DNA from 4 places in the Streptomyces sp. NPDC025833 genome. Region 2 is predicted to be linked to each of the others. Evidence: riboswitches for the same ligand, from Rfam matches in the RefSeq annotation. Region 2 holds a riboswitch; each other region holds the start of a gene.
What was found. Region 2 has a riboswitch for cobalamin ahead of ACZ4K2_RS02910 (energy-coupling factor ABC transporter permease). Riboswitches for the same ligand answer to the same signal wherever they lie in the genome.

Region 1: another riboswitch for cobalamin. It lies ahead of ACZ4K2_RS17405 (ribonucleoside-diphosphate reductase subunit alpha); the one in region 2 lies ahead of ACZ4K2_RS02910 (energy-coupling factor ABC transporter permease).
Region 3: another riboswitch for cobalamin. It lies ahead of ACZ4K2_RS32215 (cobalamin biosynthesis protein); the one in region 2 lies ahead of ACZ4K2_RS02910 (energy-coupling factor ABC transporter permease).
Region 4: another riboswitch for cobalamin. It lies ahead of ACZ4K2_RS26625 ((2Fe-2S) ferredoxin domain-containing protein); the one in region 2 lies ahead of ACZ4K2_RS02910 (energy-coupling factor ABC transporter permease).

What each region holds. Positions count from the first base shown of each region.
Region 1 is NZ_JBVHNF010000009.1:72,617-78,162, reverse strand. Features, by position in the region: gene ACZ4K2_RS17405 (ribonucleoside-diphosphate reductase subunit alpha) at 1-1,176, opposite strand, end outside; cobalamin riboswitch at 1,302-1,438, opposite strand; gene mctP (monocarboxylate uptake permease MctP) at 1,840-3,468, opposite strand; gene ACZ4K2_RS17395 (DUF3311 domain-containing protein) at 3,465-3,728, opposite strand; gene ACZ4K2_RS17390 (GntR family transcriptional regulator) at 3,858-4,619, opposite strand; gene nagB (glucosamine-6-phosphate deaminase) at 4,977-5,546, opposite strand, start outside.
Region 2 is NZ_JBVHNF010000002.1:43,059-48,604, reverse strand. Features, by position in the region: gene ACZ4K2_RS02925 (energy-coupling factor ABC transporter ATP-binding protein) at 250-1,092, opposite strand; gene cbiQ (cobalt ECF transporter T component CbiQ) at 1,089-1,838, opposite strand; gene ACZ4K2_RS02915 (energy-coupling factor ABC transporter substrate-binding protein) at 1,845-2,225, opposite strand; gene ACZ4K2_RS02910 (energy-coupling factor ABC transporter permease) at 2,222-2,923, opposite strand; cobalamin riboswitch at 2,954-3,137, opposite strand; gene ACZ4K2_RS02905 (hypothetical protein) at 3,267-3,725, opposite strand; gene ACZ4K2_RS02900 (SpoIIE family protein phosphatase) at 3,830-5,546, opposite strand, start outside.
Region 3 is NZ_JBVHNF010000022.1:84,266-89,811, forward strand. Features, by position in the region: gene ACZ4K2_RS32210 (cobyric acid synthase) at 1-1,110, opposite strand, end outside; gene ACZ4K2_RS32215 (cobalamin biosynthesis protein) at 1,107-2,051, opposite strand; cobalamin riboswitch at 2,152-2,292, opposite strand; gene ACZ4K2_RS32220 (hypothetical protein) at 2,425-2,652, opposite strand; gene ACZ4K2_RS32225 (inorganic phosphate transporter) at 2,690-3,940, opposite strand; gene ACZ4K2_RS32230 (lysozyme) at 4,084-4,728, opposite strand; gene ACZ4K2_RS32235 (class II aldolase/adducin family protein) at 5,494-5,546, shown strand, end outside.
Region 4 is NZ_JBVHNF010000015.1:164,860-170,405, reverse strand. Features, by position in the region: gene ACZ4K2_RS26645 (cytochrome P450 family protein) at 1-912, opposite strand, end outside; gene ACZ4K2_RS26640 (amidohydrolase family protein) at 909-1,952, opposite strand; gene ACZ4K2_RS26635 (NAD(P)-dependent oxidoreductase) at 1,949-2,836, opposite strand; gene ACZ4K2_RS26630 (antibiotic biosynthesis monooxygenase family protein) at 2,833-3,171, opposite strand; cobalamin riboswitch at 3,656-3,777, shown strand; gene ACZ4K2_RS26625 ((2Fe-2S) ferredoxin domain-containing protein) at 3,839-4,237, shown strand; gene ACZ4K2_RS26620 (enoyl-CoA hydratase/isomerase family protein) at 4,393-5,466, shown strand.

The DNA of each region.
Region 1 (5,546 bases), on a different contig from region 2:
CAGCTCCCGGGCCGGCATGGTCTTCCTGGCCAGGCCCGCGGCCTCGGCCCGGCGGTAGGCGGCGTCGAACTCCGCGCCCCACAGGTCGACCAGTTCGGGCACGTCGGCGGGGGAGAACAGCGACCACTGCTCGTCGGCGTTGACCCGGCGCATGAACTCGTCCGGGATCCAGTGCGCCAGGTTCAGGTTGTGCGTGCGGCGGGCGTCCTCGCCGGTGTTGTCCCGCAGCTCCAGGAACTCCTCGATGTCGGAGTGCCAGGTCTCCAGGTAGACCGCGGCGGCACCCTTGCGCCGCCCGCCCTGGTTCACCGCGGCCACGGAGGCGTCCAGGGTCTTGAGGAACGGCACGATGCCGTTGGAGTGCCCGTTCGTCCCCCGGATCAGCGAACCGCGCGAGCGGATGCGGGAGTAGGACAGGCCGATGCCGCCGGCGTGCTTCGACAGCCGTGCGACCTGGTGGTAGCGGTCGTAGATGGAGTCCAGCTCGTCCAGCGGGGAGTCGAGCAGGTAGCAGGACGACATCTGCGGGTGGCGCGTGCCGGAGTTGAACAGCGTGGGGGAGGACGGCAGGTAGTCCAGGCGGCTCATCAGGCCGTACAGGGCCGCGACCTCGTCCACGGACCGGGCGGTGTCGTCCTCGGCCAGGCCGCTCGCCACGCGCAGCATGAAGTGCTGGGGCGTCTCGATCACCTTGCGGGTGATCGGGTGGCGCAGCAGGTAGCGGCTGTGCAGGGTACGCAGGCCGAAGTAGCCGAACCGGTCGTCGGCCGCGCCGTCGACGAGCGCGTCGAGTCGCCGGGCGTGCAGCCGGACGAACTCCGCGGTGCGGTCGGCGACGAGGCCCTCGCGGTGCCCGACCGCGATGGACTCGGTGAAGGACGTGACGCCCTGGGAGGCGGCCTCGTCCCGGATCGCCAGGGTGAGCAGCCGGGCGGCGAGCTTCGAGTAGACGGGGTCCTCGGAGATCAGGCCGGCCGCGGCCTCCGTGGCCAGCTCCCGCAGCTCGGCCTCGTCGGCCCGCGCGGACCGGCCGCGCAGCGCGGCGGCGGCGACCCGGCCGGGGTCGGCGTCGGGCAGATCGGCGGTCAGCTCGGTCAGGGTCCGCAGCAGTGCGGTACCGGGACCGTCGGTCTTCAGTTCGGTGACTGAAGCCGGGTCGGCTGGCGCGATGGTCACGTGGGGCTCTCCCTCGCTCGGCACGGGGACCAGGCGGAGGGCAGGGGGTGACCACGAGCGCGCACGGCGCCGCGTCCACCGGCCCACTCCGCGAGGCCCGGACGTCACAACGCACCCGGACAGGACGAACGGGTGGGCTGCCGGCAGGTCCTCGGACTGGACAGGCGTGCGGATGCACGCGAGTACACCGTTGCGGGACAGTTCCGGATTCGCACCGGATTCCCCTGCGACGACAGCGAGCACGAGCATACATCTAGTGCCGGGCTGTCTCGTCACCCCCAGATGTTGTGTCGTTCCGCTCCCGGAGGCAGCCGTGTGCCCGGACGGCGCGTGGCCGGGCCGCGCCGTCCGGGCACGGTCCGGCCCGGGCGCACACCGGAGTGGAGGCGCTCACGGCGTGCGTGACGGCACCCTCCCGGCCGCCGCCGCCCCCGGCCCTCTTGGCGGCCCGCCGACGCCACAGCGGGCCCGGGGGAGCCCTGACTGAGGGCTGAGGGCTGAGGGCTGAGGGCTGAGGGCTGAGAGCTGTGGCTGGTGGTGGCTGAGGGCTGGGTGCAGGAGGCGGGGGCGGGTATGGCGACGGGTACAGGTACGCGTACGGGTACGGCGACGGGCCGCCGGATGTCCTCCGACGGCCCGTCGCCCGGTGGTCGTCCGGTGTGCCTAGTGGCCGGCGCCCGCGGTGGCGGGCGGCAGTTCCAGCTGGACCCCGGCGTCACCGGCGTCCGCCGTGTAGTCCTCCGGCGTGGTCTCGTCGATGCCGTCGGGGGCCTTCACGGCCTTCAGGACGAAGGTCAGGACCACGGTGACGAGGACGTTCAGGACGAACGCCGTCAGGCCGATGTAGCCGATCTCGTCGATGCCGGGGATCTCCTTGGCACTGCCGCCGAAGTGCTTCTGCGTCGGGGAGGCGACCCCGTACGCCGCGGCCGTGCCGTAGACCATGCCGACCGCCCAGCCGGCCAGCAGCGCCCAGCGGTGGAACCAGCGGGTGAACAGGCCGCCGACCAGGGCCGGGAAGGTCTGCAGGATCCAGATGCCGCCCAGCAGCTGGAAGTTGATGGCGACGGTCTTGTCCATGGTGAGCACGAAGACCAGGGCGCCCACCTTCACCAGCAGCGACACCAGCTTGGAGACCTTGGTCTCCTGCTCGGTCGTCGCGTCCGGCTTGATGAAGTCCTTGTAGATGTTGCGGGTGAAGAGGTTGGCCGCGGCGATGGACATGATCGCGGCCGGCACCAGGGCGCCGATGCCGATCGCGGCGAACGCCACGCCCGCGAACCAGTCCGGGAACATGTCCTCGAAGAGCTGCGGAATGGCGAGCTGCCCGTTGCTCACCTTCACCCCGGCCGCGATCGCCATGAACCCCAGCAGCGCCAGCAGGCCCAGCATCAGGGAGTACAGCGGCAGGATCGTGGTGTTGCGGCGGATCACCTCACGGCTCTTGGACGACAGGGTCGCGGTGATCGAGTGCGGGTACATGAACAGCGCCAGCGCGGAGCCGAGCGCCAGCGTGGCGTACGTCCACTGGCCGGTCTCCGGCGGGGCGAGCGCGCCACGCGGCTTGCCGGTGGCCGGGTTGACCTGGCTGAACGCGTCGGACGCCTTGGCGAAGACGTCGTCGAAGCCGCCCAGCTTGATCGGGATGTAGATGATCGCCACCACGATGACGATGTAGATCAGGGCGTCCTTGACGAACGCGATCAGCGCGGGCGCGCGCAGACCGGAGGAGTACGTGTAGGCGGCCAGCACACCGAAGGCGATGAGCAACGGCAGGTCCTTCACGAACCAGTTGGTGTTCTCACCGCCGCCGACGCCCATCACGTCCAGCACCGCCTGGATGCCGACGAGCTGGAGCGCGATGTACGGCATCGTCGCGAGGATGCCGGTCACCGCGACCGCCAGCGACAGGCCCTTCGAGCCGAACCGGCCGCGCACGAAGTCGGAGGTGGTGACGTACCCGTGGCGGTGCGAGACCGACCAGAGGCGGGGCAGGAAGGTGAAGATCAGCGGGTACACCAGGATCGTGTACGGCACCGCGAAGAAGCCCGCCGCGCCCGCCGCGTAGATCGCCGCGGGTACGGCGACGAAGGTGTACGCCGTGTACAGGTCGCCGCCGAGCAGGAACCAGGTGATCCAGGTGCCGAACGACCTTCCGCCCAGGCCCCATTCGTCCAGGGAGTGCTCGTTGTCGGCCCTGCGCCAGCGCGCGGCCAGGAAGCCCAGGACCGTGACGGACAGGAAGAAGAAGATGAAGACGCCGAGCGCGACGCCGTTGACGCCGTCCTTCACTTCGCCGCACCCCCGGTCGCGGTCCCGCGGGCGCGCTGGTCACGCTTCCAGAGCTGGTGGGCGAGGACGGTGAGGGCGGTGGAGACCACCACCCAGAGCATCTGGTACCAGTAGAAGAACGGGATCCCGATGAACGTGGGATCCGTCTTGGCGTACGAGCCGACCCACAGCATCGCCACGAAGGGCGCTGCCAGACACAGGGCGATGATCACCCGGACCGGTGTCACCACCGGTGGTCTCACTTCAGGTGTTTCGGGCATGCCACGGCTCCGTCCCCTCACTGATCACCGTTGTAATGGGCAGGCAATCTAGGTGACGGCGTCCCGGTGGCGGAAGACCTCGTCCGCATATCGGTATGTCGATTCGGTGAAGACGAGGCGCGTCCTCGCTCAGTCCACCGGACGCTTCAGGCGGGCCACGAACTTGTACCGGTCCCCGCGGTACACCGACCGCACCCACTCCACCGGCTTGCCCTCGCGGTCCACCGAGTGGCGGGAGAGCATCAGCATCGGCAGCCCCACGTCGGTGCCGAGCAGGCCCGCCTCGCGCGGGGTGGCGAGGGAGGTCTCGATGGTCTCCTCGGCCTCGGCGAGGTGGACGCCGTAGACCTCGGCGAGCGCGGTGTACAGAGAGGTGTACTTGACCAGGGAGCGTCTGAGGGCCGGGAAGCGCTTCGCCGACAGGTGGGTGGTCTCTATGGCCATCGGCTCGCCGTTGGCCATGCGCAGGCGCTCGATGCGCAGCACTCGTCCGCCGGCGGTGATGTCGAGCAGCTCGGCGAGCCGGTCGTCGGCGGTGATGTACCCGATGTCGAGCAGCTGCGAGGTCGGCTCCAGGCCCTGTGCCCGCATGTCCTCCGTGTAGGAGGTGAGCTGGAGCGCCTGGGACACCTTGGGCTTGGCGACGAAGGTGCCCTTGCCCTGGATGCGTTCGAGCCGGCCCTCCACCACCAGTTCCTGGAGCGCCTGGCGGACCGTGGTGCGGGACGTGTCGAACTCGGCGGCCAGGGTGCGCTCGGGCGGCACCGGCGTGCCCGGCACCTGCGTCTCCGTCATGTCGAGCAGGTGCTTCTTCAAGCGGTAATACTTGGGCACACGCGCGGTACGGGTGGCGCCGGTCTCGTTCTCCGCACTGCTGACGTCGGTGGTCATGCTCTGCCTTCCCGGCTCCGAATGCCGAAAGCGACCGACATCCCATCGGCCACGCTCACATCGTGGCACGGGTCGTTGTGTCAGGACTCCACCCGCACGCTCCGTGATCCCCTCTATATACCGTTGCACTCGCTGTTGGTCTAGTCCAGAACGCGGGACAGCACCTGCCGACGCGGGCGGAAGGCATGCCTCCCACACCCCCATGCCCCCTGCATCGCACGGATCGCCGTCGCACCGGCCCGGGCCGCCCGTACCGGCACCGAACCGCCCGGCCCCGCCCGCACCGGTGCGGCCTTCGCCGGGCCCTGCGTCGGCCGAGGCCGTCCGGCGGGGGGCGGCGCCGGCCGGGGCGCGTGGCTAGATGCCCTGCCACTCCGGCTTGTTGACGTAGGCGTGCCGGAAGTAGTCGGCCAGCTTCAGCTTGGACGCGGCGGCCTCGTCCACGACCACCGTGGCGTGCGGGTGGAGCTGGAGCGCCGAGGCCGGACAGATCGCGGCGACCGGGCCCTCGACGGTCGCGGCGACCGCGTCCGCCTTGCCCTCGCCCGTCGCCAGCAGCACCAGGTGCCTGGCCTCCAGGATCGTCCCGATGCCCTGGGTGATGACGTGGTGCGGGACCTGCTCGATGTCCCCGTCGAAGAAGCGGGCGTTGTCGATCCGGGTCTGCTCGGTCAGCGTCTTGATCCGGGTGCGGGAAGCGAGCGAGGAGCAGGGCTCGTTGAACCCGATGTGCCCGTCGGTGCCGATGCCGAGCAGCTGGAGGTCCACCCCGCCGGCCGCGGCGAGCGCGCGGTCGTACGCCTCGCAGGCCGCCTGGATGTCCTCGGCGGCGCCGTCCGGGCCCATGAACGCGTCCATGTCCATGCCCAGCGGCTCCAGCACCTCGCGGCGCAGCACCGAACGGTAGGACTCGGGATGGTCCGCGGG
Region 2 (5,546 bases):
CCACAGTCTACGGGCGGTCCGCGCCCGCGCCCGGGCGTCCGTGTCCGACCCGCGGCCCTGGGGCACGAGCGCCGCCGGGGCGTACGGCTCCGGTACGACGACCGTCCGGACGGATCAGGGCGGGACCACGACGGCCGCCCGTGGGTCGGCCGCCCGCGAGGACGGCGACACCAGCAAGGCGTGCGCCTGACGCTCCGCACCGGGACGACGGACGGGCGGCCGGCCCGTCCGCCGTCCGCCGCCCTGGTCCTACGACCCCACGGGACGGCCCAGGGCGGCCAGTTCCTCCGCGGTCCGCGGGCCCGGAGTGGTGTCCGCCAGGAGTCCGTGCGCGCGGAGCACCCGGCCGGCGGCGATGCCCCAGGGCAGCCGCAGCCCCGCCCGCTCCAGCAGGTCGGTGCGCGCCAGGGCGGGGGCGGCCGGGCCGGTGTGCACGCCGGACGGCGTGAGCAGTGCCACGTCGTCGGCCCAGCGCAGGGCGAGGTCGACGTCGTGGGTGGCCATCACCACGGTGGTGCCGTCGCGGCGCAGGGCGGCCAGGGTGGTCAGCAGGCGCTCTTGGCCGTCCGGGTCCAGCCCCGCGGTGGGCTCGTCGAGGATGAGCACCCTCGGCCGCAGCGCGACCGCCCCGGCGATGGCGGCCCGTTTGCGCTGACCGTAGGAGAGCAGATGGGTCGGGCGGTCGGACAGGGCGGTGATGTCCAGGGCCGTGAGCGCCTCGTCGACCCGTTCGCGGACTTCCGTCGCGGTCAGGCCCAGGTTGAGCGGCCCGAACGACACGTCCTGGGCGACGGAGGCGGCGAACAACTGGTCGTCGGGGTCCTGGAGCACGAGCTGAACCGTAGTACGCAGACGGGTGAGGCCCTTGCGGTCGTACGCCACCGGCTCGCCCGCGAGGGTCAACCGCCCGGCGTCCGGCCGCAGTCCGCCGCTGAGCAGCCGCATCAGCGTGGTCTTGCCGCTGCCGTTGCGGCCGAGCAGGGCCAGGGCGCGCCCCTCGCGCACCGGGAAGTCCAGGTCCGCGAAGACGGTGGGCCCGTCCTCGTAGGCGAAGGTCGCTCCCCGCAGGGCGACGAGGGCGTGATCGCTCATGCAAGCGGCCTTTCGAGTACGAGGGTGAGGGCGGCCAGGGCCGCGAGCAGGGCGAGGCTCGCGGTCACGAACCGGGCGGACACGCGGGCGCCGGACGGCAGGACGCGCAGCGTGCCGTCGTAGCCGCGCCCCGCGAGTCCGGCCTGCAGCCGCGCGGCCCGGTCGAAGGCGCGGACGAAGGCGACGGCGCCGAGTCCGGCCAGGGAGCGCCAGGCGGCGGCCCGGGTGGTGTGGCCGAGCCGGGCCGCCTGCGCCTCGCGGATCCGGCGGACCGAGTCCAGGAGGAGGAAGCTCATCCGGTACATCACCATCGCGACGTCCACGACGGGGGCGGGCACACCGGCCCGCAGCAGGCACGGCAGCAGGTCGGACATCGGGGTGGTGAACGCGAACAGCAGGAGCCCCAGGGAGGCGGCCGAGGTGCGCAGCAGCACTTCCCCGGCGCGCACCGGGCCGCCCTCGGCCGGCCCGACGAACGCGCCGGGGCCGCCGATCCGGACCAGCAGGGTCGCCGCTCCGGTCAGGCAGAAGCCCAGCGGCACGCGGTAGGCCCGCCACAGCCGGCGGCCGGGGACCCCGGCGGGGCCCAGGAGCACGCCGAGCGTGGTCACCAGGACGAGGGCCCCGCCGGGCCACGGTGGCAGCAGGACCGCGAGGGCGGTGAGCCCGAGCCCCAGCACGGCCTTGTCCACGGGGTGGCGGCGGCGCCAGCGACTGCCGTACGCCGCCGCGTCGATCGGTAGCACGCCGGGTCAGGTCCGTTCGGCCGGGGAATCACCCGCGGGTGCGGCGGGGTGCCGGGGCTCCTCCGCACCGTGCGCGGCGGCCACGGCCCGCTGTTCGCCCTGGCGCCGCCCTCGGCGCAGTCCGAAGTAGTACGCGAGGACGCCGGCGCCGAGGGCGGCCTGCACCGCGAAGAGCGCCGACTCGATCTCCCCGGACGGGGGTTCGTACAGCGGGGAGAACCACGGCTTGTAGTCCGGCTCGATCTCCGTGATCGCCGTCTGCGCCTCGGTGTCGGCGCCCGTGAAGGGCTCCTTCTTGTGGTCGCCCAGTCCGAGCGCGAGGGGGAGGACCGCCAGCGCGGCCACGGCGAGCAGCAGAAGCGCGTTGATCTTCGTGTTCCGGCTCATCGGGCCACCGCCTCCGTCTTCGTAGCGCTCCGGCGGCCGGGGACCAGTACGCCGAGCCGGGTCAGCTCGCCCTTGCTGGACTGCACCAGCAGCCGCATGACGAGCACCGTGAGCAGGCCCTCGCTGACCGCGAGCGGGATCTGTGTGACGGCGAAGATGGAACCGAACTTGCCCAGCGCGCCGAGGAATCCGCTGCCGGGGTCGGGGAACGCCAGGGCCAGCTGCACGCTGGTGACGCAGTAGGTGGACAGGTCGGCGACGAACGCGCCGCAGAAGACGGTGACCGCCAGGGGCGCGTCGAAGCGCCGGAGCAGCCGGTAGACGGCGTACCCCGCCCAGGGGCCGGCGATCGCCATGGAGAAGACGTTGGCCCCGAGCGTGGTCAGGCCGCCGTGGGCGAGCAACAGGGCCTGGAACAACAGGGTGATGGTGCCCAGCACCGTCATGACCGGTGGGCGGAACAGGATGGCGCCCAGGCCGGTGCCGGTGGGGTGCGAGCAGCTCCCGGTCACCGACGGCAGCTTCAGGGCGGACAGGACGAAGGTGAACGCTCCGGACGCGCCGAGGAGCAGGGTGCTCTCGGGATGCGCCCTGACCTCGCGGCTGAGTGAGCGGACTCCGTGGACGACGAACGGCGCGGACGCGACGCCCCAGGCGACGGCGTGCGCCGGAGGCAGGAAGCCCTCGGCTATGTGCATGGCTCGGCAGACCCTCTCCAGCACCTCGTGGATGGTTGACGCGCCTCGGCCGGTCTCCTGGCTTACGGGTACCACCGTCCAGTGCTCCGCCTTCCCGGGTCCGAGGACCCAGTGGCTGCCCGCGAGGGCCGGAGCCGGACTTCCCGATCACAGTGGCGAGGGCCGCACCGGCATCACACCGAATTTCCCGTTCACCAAGGCACGGTGACAGTAATGCTGCGATCTCGCCGATGGCAAGCGGCGGTCCGCCGGGCAGGGGGGCGCACCACGGCTCACGCCCGTCACCGTGGGATCGCCGCGACGAGCCGGCGCGCGCCCGGAGCGCCCCTGCCGCTCCGCCGCGTCAGCGGTTGTTCGCGTTCGGCCGGGAGGTGGTCTTGCGCGCCGGCCGGTGGATGAGGTCGTCGTCGCCCTCCCGGCGGGGTACGTAGGAGAAGCCCTCCTCGGTGTCGGGGTCGTAGTGCACCACGGCCCCCTGCTCCGCCAGCATCCGCTTCCACGACCTGAGCCGGTCCCGGTCGTTGTCGGTCAGCTCGCGCCCGTCCCGCAGCCGCGCCTCGACGCGGAGCATCGCGACCGGGTACTTCCAGCGGTGCCGCTCCTTGACCTCCCACGGGATCAGGTCGTCGTCGCGGGTGATACGCCGGTCGAGCCCCCGGCGCCGGCGGAAGTTGCCCCACATGGAGGAGACGGTCTCGATGCCGTACTTGCGCCGGTACTCGTCGATCATCCACTGGTACGTCCTGCCTTCCTCGAACCAGCGGATCACCTCCTGCTCGTTCTGGATCTTCCTCTTCGCCATGGGCTCGTCCTGTCGGCTTCCGGTCTCTGTTGATCTTGGAATCCGTCACACTTGCACGCGTGGCGGTGTGCGTCAACCCCGCCGCGGGACGGCGGCGCGCCCGCTCACAGCTTGAGGCTGAACCAGGTCGTCTTCCCCTCGTCGGTCGGCCGCACCCCCCAGTCGTCGGCGAGGGTGCGCACGAGCAGCAGGCCGCGCCCGGACTCCTCGTCCCGCGCCGCGAGACGTGGCTGCGGCAGGTGCAGGCTGCGGTCGCTGACCTCCACGGTGAGATCGGTGTCGGTGCGGCACACGTGGACCCCGAGGGGGCCCTGGGCGTGCTGCACGGCGTTGGTGAGCACCTCGGAGAGCAGCAGGAGCGCGTCGTCCGTCGCCCCCGCGCACCCCCAGGCGCCCAGCGCCTTGTCGAGGAACTCACGGCCAAATGGCACGGACCGCGGGGTCGCGGGCAGCTCGGTGGTGGCCGTGGCGAGCGGAGCCGCGGGGAGCTGGACCAGCAGCAGGGTCACGTCGTCGTGGCCGTCGGCGTCGGGCAGCAGCGCCGACAGGACGTGGTCGGCGGCGGACTCGAGGTCGAGCGCCGCGCTCGGCAGCTCGTCCAGGGTGCTGACGAGCTGGTCGAGCTTGTCCTCGATGTCGGTGCCGGGAGTCTCCACCAGACCGTCGGTGTAGAGCACGAGGGTGGCGCCGGGCTCGATGGTGCCGCAGCACTGCTCGTAGATGACCCCGCCGACGCCGAGCGGGGCGTTCACGGGGGCCGCGAGCGTCCGGGTGGGCGCGCCGGGAGCGGCGACCAGCACCGGGAGGTGACCGGCGGAGCACACGGTCACCTCGCCCGCGTCGGCGGCGATCACCAGGTAGCAGCAGGTGACCAGTTGGTCGGGGACGTCCAGGTCGGCGACGACGGTGTCCATCGCCTGCATCAGCTGCCGCGGCTGCAACCCGGTCTTGGCCAGCGCGTGCGCGGCGGAGCGCAGTTGGCCCATGACGGCCGCGGCCTCCAGCCCCCGGCCCATGACGTCGCCGATCAGCACGCCGACCCGGCCGGCGCCCAGCGGGATCAGGTCGAACCAGTCGCCGCCGACACCGGCTCCCTGGGTCGCGGGACGGTACCGGCTCGCGGTGGCCAGGCCGGGGATGGCGGGCGGTGTGCCCATCAGGCTGCGCTGGAGGGTGAGGGCGATGTGCCGCTGCTGCTCGTACAGCTCCGTCAGCTCCGCCTCGGCGCGCTTGCGGTCGCCGATGTCCCGGACGATGGCGCACGCGCCGACGACCGTGCCGTCCGCCGCCCTGGTCGGCCACAGGGTCACGTCGACGTCCAGCAGCCGCCCGGAGCGGGTGAGCCGCAGCGTCTCGAAGTGCTCGACCTTCTCGCCCCGGCGCAGCCGCTCCAGGAGCACGGTGATCTCGTCCCCGCGCGCCGCCGGTGCCAGCACGGACACGTGCCGCCCCATCACCTCCTCCGCCGTGAACCCGTACAGCCGCTGCGCGGCGGCGTTCCAGTACGTGATGCGGCCGTCGAGGGTCTTGGCGAGGATCGCGTCCTGCGAGGACTCGACCAGCGCGGCGAGCTCGTTGATGCGCTCCTCGGCCGCTTTGCGTTCGCTGACGTCGCGGACGGCGGCGGAGACGAGGAGGCCGTCGGTGGTTTCGAGGGGGCTGAGGCTGATCTCGACGGGGAACTCGGTGCCGTCCTTGCGCAGGCCGTAGAGGTCGAGTCCGGCACCCATGGGGCGGACCTGCTGGTTGTGGGCGTAGCCGTTGCGGTGTTCGGTGTGGTGGGCGCGGAAGCGGCCCGGTACGAGGAGTTCGACGGGGTGG
Region 3 (5,546 bases), on a different contig from region 2:
CACGGGGAGCAGTCCGAGCCCGGCGACCTGTCCGGCGCGGGACTCGACCTCGTCCTCGATGTGCTCGCCGAGGATCTGGAAGCCGCCGCAGACGCCCAGCACCGGGCGGCCCTCGGCGGCCCGCCGGGCCAGCGCGTCGGCCAGCCCGCGCTCCCGCAGCCACCGCAGGGCCCGGACGGTCCCGCGCGTGCCCGGGACGATGACGAGGTCGGCGTCGGCCAGTTCCTCCGGCCGGTCCACGAACCGCACCACGACGCCGGGTTCGGCGGCCAGCGCGTCCACATCGGTGAAGTTGGACATGAGCGGGACCGCGCACACGGCGACCCGCAGCACGTCCGCGCCGACCGGGGGAGCGACGGCGGACTCGCGGACGGCACCGCGCAGCGACAGCCGCAGCCCGTCCTCCTCGTCGATGCCCAGCCCGTGCCGGAAGGGCAGCACCCCGTACGTCCGCCGTCCGGTGAGGTCGCGGAGCATGTCCAGCCCGGGCTCCAGGAGGCCGACGTCGCCCCGGAACTTGTTCACCAGGAAGCCGGCGACCAGCTCCTGGTCCTGCGGCGAGAGCAGGGCGACCGTGCCGAAGAAGGAGGCGAAGACGCCCCCGCGGTCGATGTCGCCGACGACGAGCACCGGCAGCCGCGCCCCCCGGGCCACGCCCATGTTGACGATGTCGGTCCGGCGCAGGTTGATCTCCGCCGGGCTCCCGGCCCCCTCGCAGATCACCGCGTCGTGGGTGCTCCGCAGCTCGGCCAGGCAGTCCAGCACCGTGCCGAGCAGCCGCTGCTGGCGCCCGCCGTGGTAGCCGCGCGCGCTCAGCTCGCCCACCGGCTTGCCCAGCAGCACCACCTGGCTGCTCTGCTCGCCGCCGGGCTTGAGCAGCACCGGGTTCATCAGCGCGGTCGGCTCGGCCCGGCAGGCCTGGGCCTGCATGGCCTGGGCCCGGCCGATCTCGGCGCCCTCGCGCGTGACGAACGAGTTGAGGGACATGTTCTGCGCCTTGAACGGCGCCACCCGCACGCCCTGGCGCACCAGCCAGCGGCAGATGCCGGCGGTCACGACGCTCTTGCCCGCGTCGGAGGTGGTGCCGGCGACGAGGAGACCACCGTTCACTTGCCACGTCCCTTCAGGAGTGCGCGCGCGGCGACCGTGGCGCCGAGGGCGAGCAGGCCGACCCGGCGGGAGAGCCGTACCGCCCGGTCGATGTCGGCGGCCCGGACCGGCCGTCCGGCGGCGCCGTTGAGCACGGGGCGGTGCTCGACCCGGCCGCCGTAGGAGAGCGTTCCGCCGAGCCGGACGCCGAGGGCGCCGGCGAAGGACGCCTCGACGGGGCCGGCGTTGGGGCTGGGGTGCCGGCGGGCGTCGGCCCGCCAGGCGCGCAGGGCGCCGCGCGGACCGGGTCCGGCCGCCGCGGCCAGCAGGGCCGTCAGCCGGGCCCCGGGCCAGCCGGCGACGTCGTCGAGACGGGCGGAGGCCCAGCCGTAGCGCCGGTACCGGGGCGACTTGTGGCCCACCATGGCGTCCAGGGTGTTGACCGCGCGGAAGCCGAGGAGGCCCGGGACCCCGGCCACGGCGCCCCAGACGAGCGCGCCGACCACCGCGTCGGAGGTGTTCTCGGCGACCGACTCGACCACGGCGCGGGCGATCCCGTCGGCGTCCAGCGCCTGCGGGTCCCGGCCGCACAGGTGGGGCAGCCGGGCCCGGGCGGCCTCGACGTCCCCGGCCTCCAGGGCGCGCCCGACGGCGCGGGCCTCCCGGGCGAGGGAGGTGCCGCCGACGACGGCCCAGGTGGCGGCGGCGGTCAGCGCGGCGGACGCGGCGGGGGAGGGGCGTACGGCCCGTACGGCCAGCGCGCCGAGCGCCACGGCGCCGCCGGCGCACACGACGGTGTGCAGGGCGCCCCAGCCGCGGTGGTCGTGCCACAGGGCGCTCTCCACGGCTCCGGCCGCCCGGCCGAAGACGGCGACCGGGTGCCCGCGGCGCGGATCGCCGAGGAGGAGGTCGCCGAGGACGCCGGCGGCGGCACCGTACGCGTATGTGCGATCGGCACCCATCGGCTCAGCCGGCCGTGGGCACAGGAGCGGTCCTGGTACGGGTCCTTCGGCAGCCGGGCATGGCGATCTGTGTCCTCACTCAGGGTGTCCGCGCCCTGGTTCGACGTGAATCGGCGGTGAGAGTTCCTGGCTCCCGGGGGTTCTTCCCCGGTGACAGTGGCGGGACCGCGCCGGATTCGCACCGGCTTCCTCTCTTGCCGCCGTACTTGGCGTGGGCAGTCCACCACGCGTTCCGAACAGCCGTCAACTTGCCGTTGACCTGCGGAGGGAGAGTGTGCCCATCCCCACAGCGCCTGCCTGCGGGCATGCCGGAAGCTCCCCTCCTGGTGGCGGAGGGGAGCTTCGGGGGGTGTCCGGCCGCGGCCGGACCGGGTCAGGGCTTGGCGACGATCAGGTGGATGCCGTACGCCACCGCCGCCGCGCAGGCCGCGAAGCAGACGTAGGCGCCGGTGACGGCGAGGCCGGCCGAGCCGCCCCGGGCCGCGGCCTTCTCGCGCCGGGCCAGGCCGTTGATACCGAGGGTGAACAGGGCCACCAGGCCCACCGTGAACACGAGGCTGACGCCGAAGACGGAGCCGATGGCCGACCAGTCGATCTTCATGGGGCTGCTTCCTTGGTAACCGGGGGAGGGGCCGGGGTCAGACGGTGGCGGCCGGCGGGGCGGGTTCGGCGACCCGGACCGGACCGGCGGTCTGCTGCGGGAAGGCGGGGACCGGGTTCTCGGCGACGGTGCCCGCGGGCGGCGGGATCACGGCGGCGATGGCGGTGGTGACCACACCGGCCGGCTCCGCGTCCTCGGCGACGACGTTCGTGTGGTCGACGACCTCGCGGCGGGAGATCTTCCAGATCGCGGCGCTGGCGGCGACCAGGAAGACGGCGACGGCGGCGGTGCCCCAGTCGCCCAGGTCGGTCACGGACTCGGCGGCGGCGCCGACCAGCGCGGCGGCCGGGAGGGTGAGCAGCCAGGCGACGACCATGCGGGTCGCGGTGGACCAGCGGACCACACCGCCCTTGCGGCCGAGGCCCGCGCCCATCACCGAGCCGGAGACGACGTGGGTGGTGGAGAGGGAGAAGCCGAGGTGCGAGGAGGCCAGGATGGCGGTCGCGGCGCTGGTCTGGGCGGCGAAGCCCTGGCGCGGCTCCAGGTCGGTCAGGCCCGTGCCCATGGTGCGGATGATGCGCCAGCCGCCGATGTAGGTGCCGAGCGCGATGGCCAGACCGGCCGAGAGGATCACCCAGGTGGGAGGGTTGGAACCGGGGGCGAGGGAGCCGCCGGTGACCAGGGCCAGGGTGATGATGCCCATCGTCTTCTGGGCGTCGTTGGTGCCGTGGGCGAGGGAGACCAGGCCGGCGGAGGCGATCTGGCCGACGCGGTAGCCCTTGCGGGTGGCCTCGCCCTCGGCGCCGGCGATGCCGTAGGAGAAGCGGGTGGCCAGCATCGAGGCGAGGCCCGCCACCAGCGGCGCGGCGACCGCGGGGAGCAGCACCTTGGTGACCAGGACGTCGCCGTGGACGGCGCCGAGACCGGCGGAGGCGACGGTGGCGCCGACCAGGCCGCCCATCAGGGCGTGCGAGGAGCTGGAGGGGAGACCGACCAGCCAGGTCAGCAGGTTCCAGAGGATCGCGCCGACCAGGGCGGCGAAGATGACCTCGGGACGGATGCCGCTCTCGTCGACGAGACCCTTGGAGATCGTGTTCGCGACCTCCACGGAGAGGAAGGCGCCCACAAGATTGAGGGCGGCGGACATGACCACCGCGATCTTGGGCTTCAGGGCGCCTGTGGAGATGGTGGTGGCCATCGCGTTCGCGGTGTCGTGGAAACCGTTCGTGAAATCGAACGCAAGTGCGGTTACCACCACAATCGCGAGGATCAGCGAGAAGCTTTCCATTTACCCAGGCAATCGTTCGAGGTCGTTGGCTGGTTGAACGTAGGCAACCTGGGTGAACGGAAGATGAACTGGGTCGGGCGTGAGAGTGTCCGTAACGCGGGTCCGGCGTTCCGTTTCGCTCCCTCGGCCCAAGCGCCCCTTGGCTACTCGTCCAGGGCGAAGAGCCGCAGGCGGCCCGTGGTGCCGTTGAAGAGATTCTGGTCACCCGGCAGCGTGCCCTTGGCGCGGTACTGCCAGAACGTCCAGTACCGCCAGCCGCCCGGCAGCGCCCCCGGGCGCGAGGTGCCGTGCCGGGCGATCCACAGGGCGTGGTCCTTGGAGAACGCGCGGCTGTTCCCGGTGCACAGCTTCCACCAGTGGGTCGTGGTGTAGATCACGGGGCGGCGGCCGGTCCGCCGCCTGACCTCGTCGCTGAACGACCGGATCCAGCCGACCATCCGCTTCTTGCCCAGTCCGTAGCACTGGTGCTTCGCGTCGTACGGGTTGTACTCGATGTCGAGCGCGGGCGGCAGCGTCCAGCCGTCCGCCTGCCAGCCGCCGCCGTGCCGCACGAAGTACCCGGCCTGCTTGGCGCCGGAGGAGCGGTTCGGCAGGGCGAAGTGGTACGCCCCCCGGAGCAGGCCGGCCTTGAGGGCGCCGTCGTACTGCCCGGAGAAGTAGGGATTGCGGTAGTTCGTGGACTCGGTCGCCTTGACGTAGACGAACCGCGCGCCCTTGGTCCGGGCGGTCCGCCAGTCGACGGTCCGCTGGTGCGACGAGACGTCGTGCCCCTTGGGCCCCTTGGGCAATCCCGTGGCCGCCGCCCGCGTACGGCCGGGCCGCCGCGGCCGGGCGGGCGCCGGGGGCGGGGCGGACCGCGGCGACCGGGCGCCCTCGCGGGAGCCGAGCGGCTCCCCCGGTCCGGCCGGCGTCAGGAACCCGGTGGTACGGGCGGGCGCGGCGGGGACCGCGAGCCCGGTGGTGCGAGCGGGGACGGCGGGGGGCGCGAATCCGGGTGCCGGGGCCGGGGCGGCGGGGGTCGCGTGCGCGGGGGCTCCGGCCGGTGTCGCGGGGGTCGCGAATCCGGGGATCCGGGGCGGCGCGGGGAAGCCGGTCCGCCCGGTGGCCGGCGCGGCCGGAACCGTCAGTCCCGCCGCTTCCCCCGTCCCTGCCGTTTCCCCCAGCCCTGCCGCTTCCGCCGGCCCGGCCGGCCGCAGCGCCGCCGCGGACACCGGCGGGCCGGCCGGTACCGGCGCCGCGGCCGACGCGGGCGCGGCGCCCGTGACGGCCAGGGCCGCCGCCGTGGCCGTCGCGACGACACCGGCGCGGCGGCGGACGGAGGTGTGTTCACGAGACATGCGTCTCCCCGGAGATGGCGGACGACGGGCGCCCCACCCGTGCGGGCGGCGGCGGACGTCGAGTGGGCATGAGGGATCATTGAAGGCTCATTGATCACGAAATCCGGGTCGAATTCAGACGATTCGCCCCGCAATCCGCCCGTTCGGTCGTATGAATTCCGGACCGGAACGCCCCGACCGCCCGCCGCCCGGCGCCCCGGCTGGGAGGATCGCCGCATGGCTGAACCCCGGCGGGACACGGCAGAGGAACGACAGGAAGCCCGGGCGGA
Region 4 (5,546 bases), on a different contig from region 2:
GTACTCGACGTCCTCGGTGGCGTAGCGGAACGTCGCGCTCTCCACCGAGCCGTCGTAGCGCACCAGTTCCTCGACGGCCGCGCGGATAAGCTCCGGGTCCTCCCGCACGGCGCGCAACTGCGCGGGCCGCGACAGCAGATGGTGGACGGCGTTGCCGATCAGGTAGGCGGTCGTCTTGTGGCCCGCGAACATCAACAGGAAGGCCGTGGAGACCAGTTCGCTCTGCGTGAGCCCGCCGTCCTCGGTGTCCCGTGCCGCGGTGAGCGCGCTGAGCAGGTCGTCGCCCGGGTGTGTGCGCTTGGCGTCGACCAGCTCCGTGAAGTACGCGTGCAGACCCTCCTCCGCCCGCTGCTGGGCCCGCTTGAACTCCTCGCCGAAACCGGTCTGCGCCACGGTCGTGGACAACTGCTGCATCCGCTCCCGGTCCCGCGGCGGCACACCGAGCAGCTCGCAGATCACGGTGATCGGCAGCGGGAACGCGAACGCCGGCAGCAGGTCGAAGGGCTCCCGGACCGGGCACGCGTCGAGCAGCTCCCGGACGACCTCCTCGATCCGCGGCCGCAGAGCCTGGACCCGCCGCGGTGTGAACGCGGAGTTGACCAGCCTGCGCAGCCGGGTGTGCTTGGGCGCGTCGGAGTTGAGCATGTTGTCGTCCAGCGCGACGGACGAGTCACCGAAGATCCTCCGGTACGCGTCCATGGCCCCGTACATGTCCTTGCTCAACCGCGGGTCCGACAGGGCGGCCCGCGCGTCCTCGTACCGGGTGATCAGGTACGTCTCGTTGCCGTGCGGCGGCCGCATCGGGCAGACCGGTGCCTCCTCGCGGAGCCGGGCGTAGACGGCGTGCGGATCGCGCCGGAACTCCGGGGTGCACCGTTCGGCCGCGGCCACGGCCTCCTGCGTGGTGGTCACGGACGGCTCCTCAGGTCGAAGAGGGCTTCGGCGTTGCCGCCGAGGACGAGCTGCTGGGACGCCTTGTCGAGCGGCAGCTTCTCGATCATGCGGACGAAGTCCGCCAACGGCGCGGCCATCGGCGGGGAGTCGGTGCCGAACAGCATCCGCTCGGGCCCCAGCACCTCCGCGTTCAGGCTCAGGTGCGCCGCGCTGAACGGGCTGGTGTCGACGTACATGCGCCGCAGAGCGGCGGCCGGGTCGGCCGACGGCCGCAGGGCCCCCCGCGCGCCCGCTTCCGGCGCGCTGCCCGCTTCCGCTCCGGCGGCGCGCGGAGCGTGGCCGGGTGCGGCGGAGGCCGCTCCGGGCCGGCCCGGAGGCGGCGCGCCCCCGGCCCAGTGCCGGGGGCGCGCCGCGGTCTGCAGGCGCTCGGGCAGCAGCGCCATCGCGCCGCCGCCCGTCGCGCCGATCAGCCGCAGACCGGGGTACTTGTCCAGCCATCCCGCGAACGCGATCATGGCCATGCCCATCGTGACGTCGCCGAAGCGGCCGATCTGCTCGACGAAGCCGATGCCCTCCACCCGCTCCGTGCCGACGGGTTCGGCCGGGGCGTGCACGAGGACCGGCACCCCCGCCTCCGCGGCCAGCGCGAAGAAGGAGTCGGCGCGCGGCGAGCCGAGCAGCTCGCCGTGGACGCTGGAGGTGGTGATCAGGCCGACGAAGGCGGGGTCCGCCAGGGTCTCGCGCACCCCTTCCAGGTGATCGTCGTCCCCGAACGGGTTGGCGTACACGTAGCCGCGCAACTGGTCGGGGAACGTGCGGATCAGGCCCGACATCCAGTCGTGGAAGCGGCGCAGCCGGTCGCGGGGCTGGGCGTAGTTGTCGACGCCCGGTACCCGTGCCATCGCGCCCGCTCCGACGGGACTGCCGATGAGGGTGAGGTCGATGCCGGCCTCGGCGCGGGCGGCGAGCATGCCGTCGACGTCGGTGAGGCTCGGGGGCATGGGGAAGCGCTCGGCCGCTTCCGGCGGGGACAGGTGCCCGTGGATGTCGATGATCACGTATCGGTTCCCGGTCTCGGTGTCAGTGCGCGGGTGACGGCGGCACAGTCCTGGTCGCCCAGCCCTTGCTCGGTGGCGCGGACGTGGGTCTCCGCCGCGGCGGTCGCCAGCGGCAGGCTCAGGCCGGCTGCCGCCGCCTGCTTGGTAGCGAGCATGAGGTCTTTCGCCATCAGCCGCAGCCGGAAGTCCGGCTCGTCGAAGCGGCCCGAGGCCAGGCGCCGGGACTTGAACGCCATGACCGGCGAGGCGAATCCGGTGCCCGCGATCGTCTTGAGGACCTGCTGCCGGTCGAGTCCGCAGGCGCCCGCCAGCTCGGTCGCCTCGGCCAGCGCCTGCACCTCGATGCCCATCAGCAGGTTGAGGAGCAGCTTCATCCGCATGCCGGAGCCGAGTGCGCCCAGATGGACGACTTCCTTGCCCAGGTTCTCCAGCAGCGGGCGGGCGGCCTTGAACGCCGTCTCGTCGCCGCCGAGGAAGAGGCGCAGCTCCCCGTCACGGGCGTGGTCGCGGTTGCCGAGCATGCCCATGTCCAGGACCTGGGGGACGTCCCCGGTCATCTGGACGACCTCCTCGGGGGCGACGGTGCTGGCGCAGAGCAGGACACCCGGGTACGGGCCCGCGGCCAGCACTCCGTCCGGTCCGCGCAGCACCGAGCCGAGGGCCTCGCCGTCGGCCACCGCGCAGATGACGGCCTTCGTGCCCGCGACGGCTTCGGCGGGGTGGGCGGCGAGGTGGGCGCCCGCCTCGACGAGCGGCGCGGCCCGGTCCGGAGTGCGGTTCCAGACCCTGACCCCGATGCCCTCTTCGAGCAGGCGGCGGGCCAGCCCGGCGCCCATGGCACCGAGGCCGAGCACGGCGACGGGACCGAGGTCGGCGCGCGTCACGACGCCGCCCCCTTCGTCTCCTTGACGACCCGGAAGCGCAACGACTGCCTCTGGTCGACGAACTCGCGCAGCGGGGCCACCATCTGCTGGTGCTCCTCGCTCTGCTGCCAGGCGAAGAAGGCGTCGGCCGACTCCCATTCGCTGGTGATCACCCACTGCCGGGAGTCGTCGGCGGGTGCGCCGAGCCGCTCGACGATGTGGCCGGGGGTGCCGGAGACGGACTTCCGCAGTTGCTCGTACAGCTCCAGGAAGCCCTGCTCCCCGCCCTCGATCACGCGGACCGCGAAGACGACGTTCAGCTTTTCCGTCGTCCCGGACTGATGGTTGGTGCCCATGTCTCCTCCTGGGTGAGATCCGGTGGGACACGACTCCCACGGACTCATGTCGCCCGTACGGCCGCAACTCCGAATGGGGGAGGGGCCGGTGCGCACAAGGGGTGCACGCTCCGCGATTAGCCGTTCCGGGTGAGTTACGGCCCGGCCCGTGACAGCGGCGGCCGGACTCGGCCGGTCCGGCCCGGACGCGTGGGTTCCGCTGACCCGTTCGAGTGATGGCCGTGGCTTCGCCGGGTCTCTTCGGATCTCGCCGGACACAGGCGGTCCTCGGCCCCGGAGCCGACGCCCGGCCGGCCCCCGCGGGCGTCGGCCATCGCCCGGATCCGCGCCCGTGCGAGCCTCCGCGCACCGCGCCGGACGCCGGCGGGCGGGGCGAACACGCCGCGCCCGCGCACGGGGTAGGGCACCGGCCGGCCGGGGGCGCCCCGGGCCCCCACCGGCGCTGATGACATGATGGTCGGCGACGTAGGGCGACGGCGGTCCGAGGAAGCCGGTGAGAATCCGGCGCGGTCCCGCCACTGTGACCGGTGAGCGAGTTCCGGCAGGCCACCGCCCCCGGCCGGGGCGGGAAGGCGGGGCGGGCGGCGACCCGGGAGCCAGGAGACTCACGCGGTCGCCTCCTCACGGAACACCGGGGCGGATCTCCCCGGGAGGGGAGTGGCGCGACATGGCCGAACGGATCGCGGACGAGGAACCGGGCGGGGGCGGGCGGCGCGGCGGACCGGCGCCGTGCCGGGTCGTGGTGTGCCGGGACTGCTGCTGCGGCAGCCCCAAGGTGCCCGGGGTCGACCACGCCGGACAGACCGCGCGCCTGCGGGCGGAGGTGCCGGTGCGGATCTCCGAGTGCCTCGACGTCTGCGACCAGGCCAACGTCCTCGTCGTACAGCCCTCCGCCGCGGGCCGGGCCGCCGGTGCGCGGCCGGTGTGGCTCGGGCTCGTCAACGACCCGGACGCGACCGAGGACGTCATCACCTGGGTGCACGCGGGCGGCCCCGGCGTCGCTCCCCGGCCCGACATCCTCGACCTGTACGCCTTCACCCCGCCGCACCGCCGTGCGGGGACCTGACCCGGCGGGCCCGGCAGCACACCGACGCCTCCCCACCGCCCCCGGGAAGACCGTCGATCACCGACCGTCCGCCCCTCGCGGGAACACCGAAACCCGGAAGGAACCAACGAGATCATGCGCGTCAACGTGGCCCGCGCCCTCACGGAGGCACGCGGATGACCGGCACCGAGGAACCCGTCCTCCTGCACACCGCCGGCCGGTCCGCCCGCATCACGCTCAACCGGCCCAGGGCGCTCAACGCCCTGAACCACGACATGGTCCGCCGGATCGACGCGGCCCTGACCGCGTGGGAGCACGACCCGGCCGTGGAGACCGTCGTCCTCACCGGCGCGGGGGAGCGCGGCCTGTGCGCGGGCGGCGACATCCGGGCCGTGCACGACGACGCCCGGGACGGCGACGGCACCGCCTCGGCCGCGTTCTGGCGCGACGAGTACCGCCTCAACGCCCGGATCGCCCGCTACCCCAAGCCGTACGTCGCGGTCATGGACGGCATCGTCATGGGCGGCGGGGTCGGCGTCTCCGCGCACGGCGGCGTCCGGATCGTCACCGAGCGCTCGCGGATCGCCATGCCCGAGACCGGCATCGGCTTCGTCCCCGACGTCGGCGGCACCCACCTGCTCGGCCTCGCCCCCGGTGAACTCGGCACCCACCTCGCGCTGACCGGCGCGCAGATCGGCGCCGGTGACGCCCTGCTGTGCGGCCTCGCCGACCACTACGTGCCCTCCGCGGCCCTCGGTGCCCTCGTCGACGACCTGGCCGGGATGCCGGTACGGGGCGCCCTCGCCCGCCACGAACAGCCGCCGCCCGCGGGCCGGCCGGCCGAGGGGCGCGCGTGGATCGACGCCTGCTACACCGCCGCGACGGTCGAGGAGATCGTCCAGCGGCTGCTCGCCCACGGGGACCCCGAGGCCGAGGAGGCGGCCGAGACCCTGCTCGGCCGGTCGCCCACCTCCCTCAAGGTCACCCTGGAGGCGATCCGCCGCGCCCGGCGCCTCGGCTCGCTGGAGCGCGTCCTCGACCAGGAGTACCGCGTCTCCTGCGCGACCCTGGGCAGCCCCGACCTGGTCGAGGGGATCCGCGCCCGGATCATCGACAAGGACCGCGCCCCGCGCTGGTCCCCGGCGACCCTCGCGGAGGTCACGGACGCCGCCGTGGAGCGCTTCTTCGCTCCCCTCGGCGACCGTGAACTGGGCCTCGGCGGTCCCGGCCCCGGGACCGCCCGCGGGTGACGGACGACGACGCGCTTCTCCGGTGCACGACGACCCCGTGACGCCGACCGGTAGCGGAACCTCAGGGGGGTGTGCCGTCG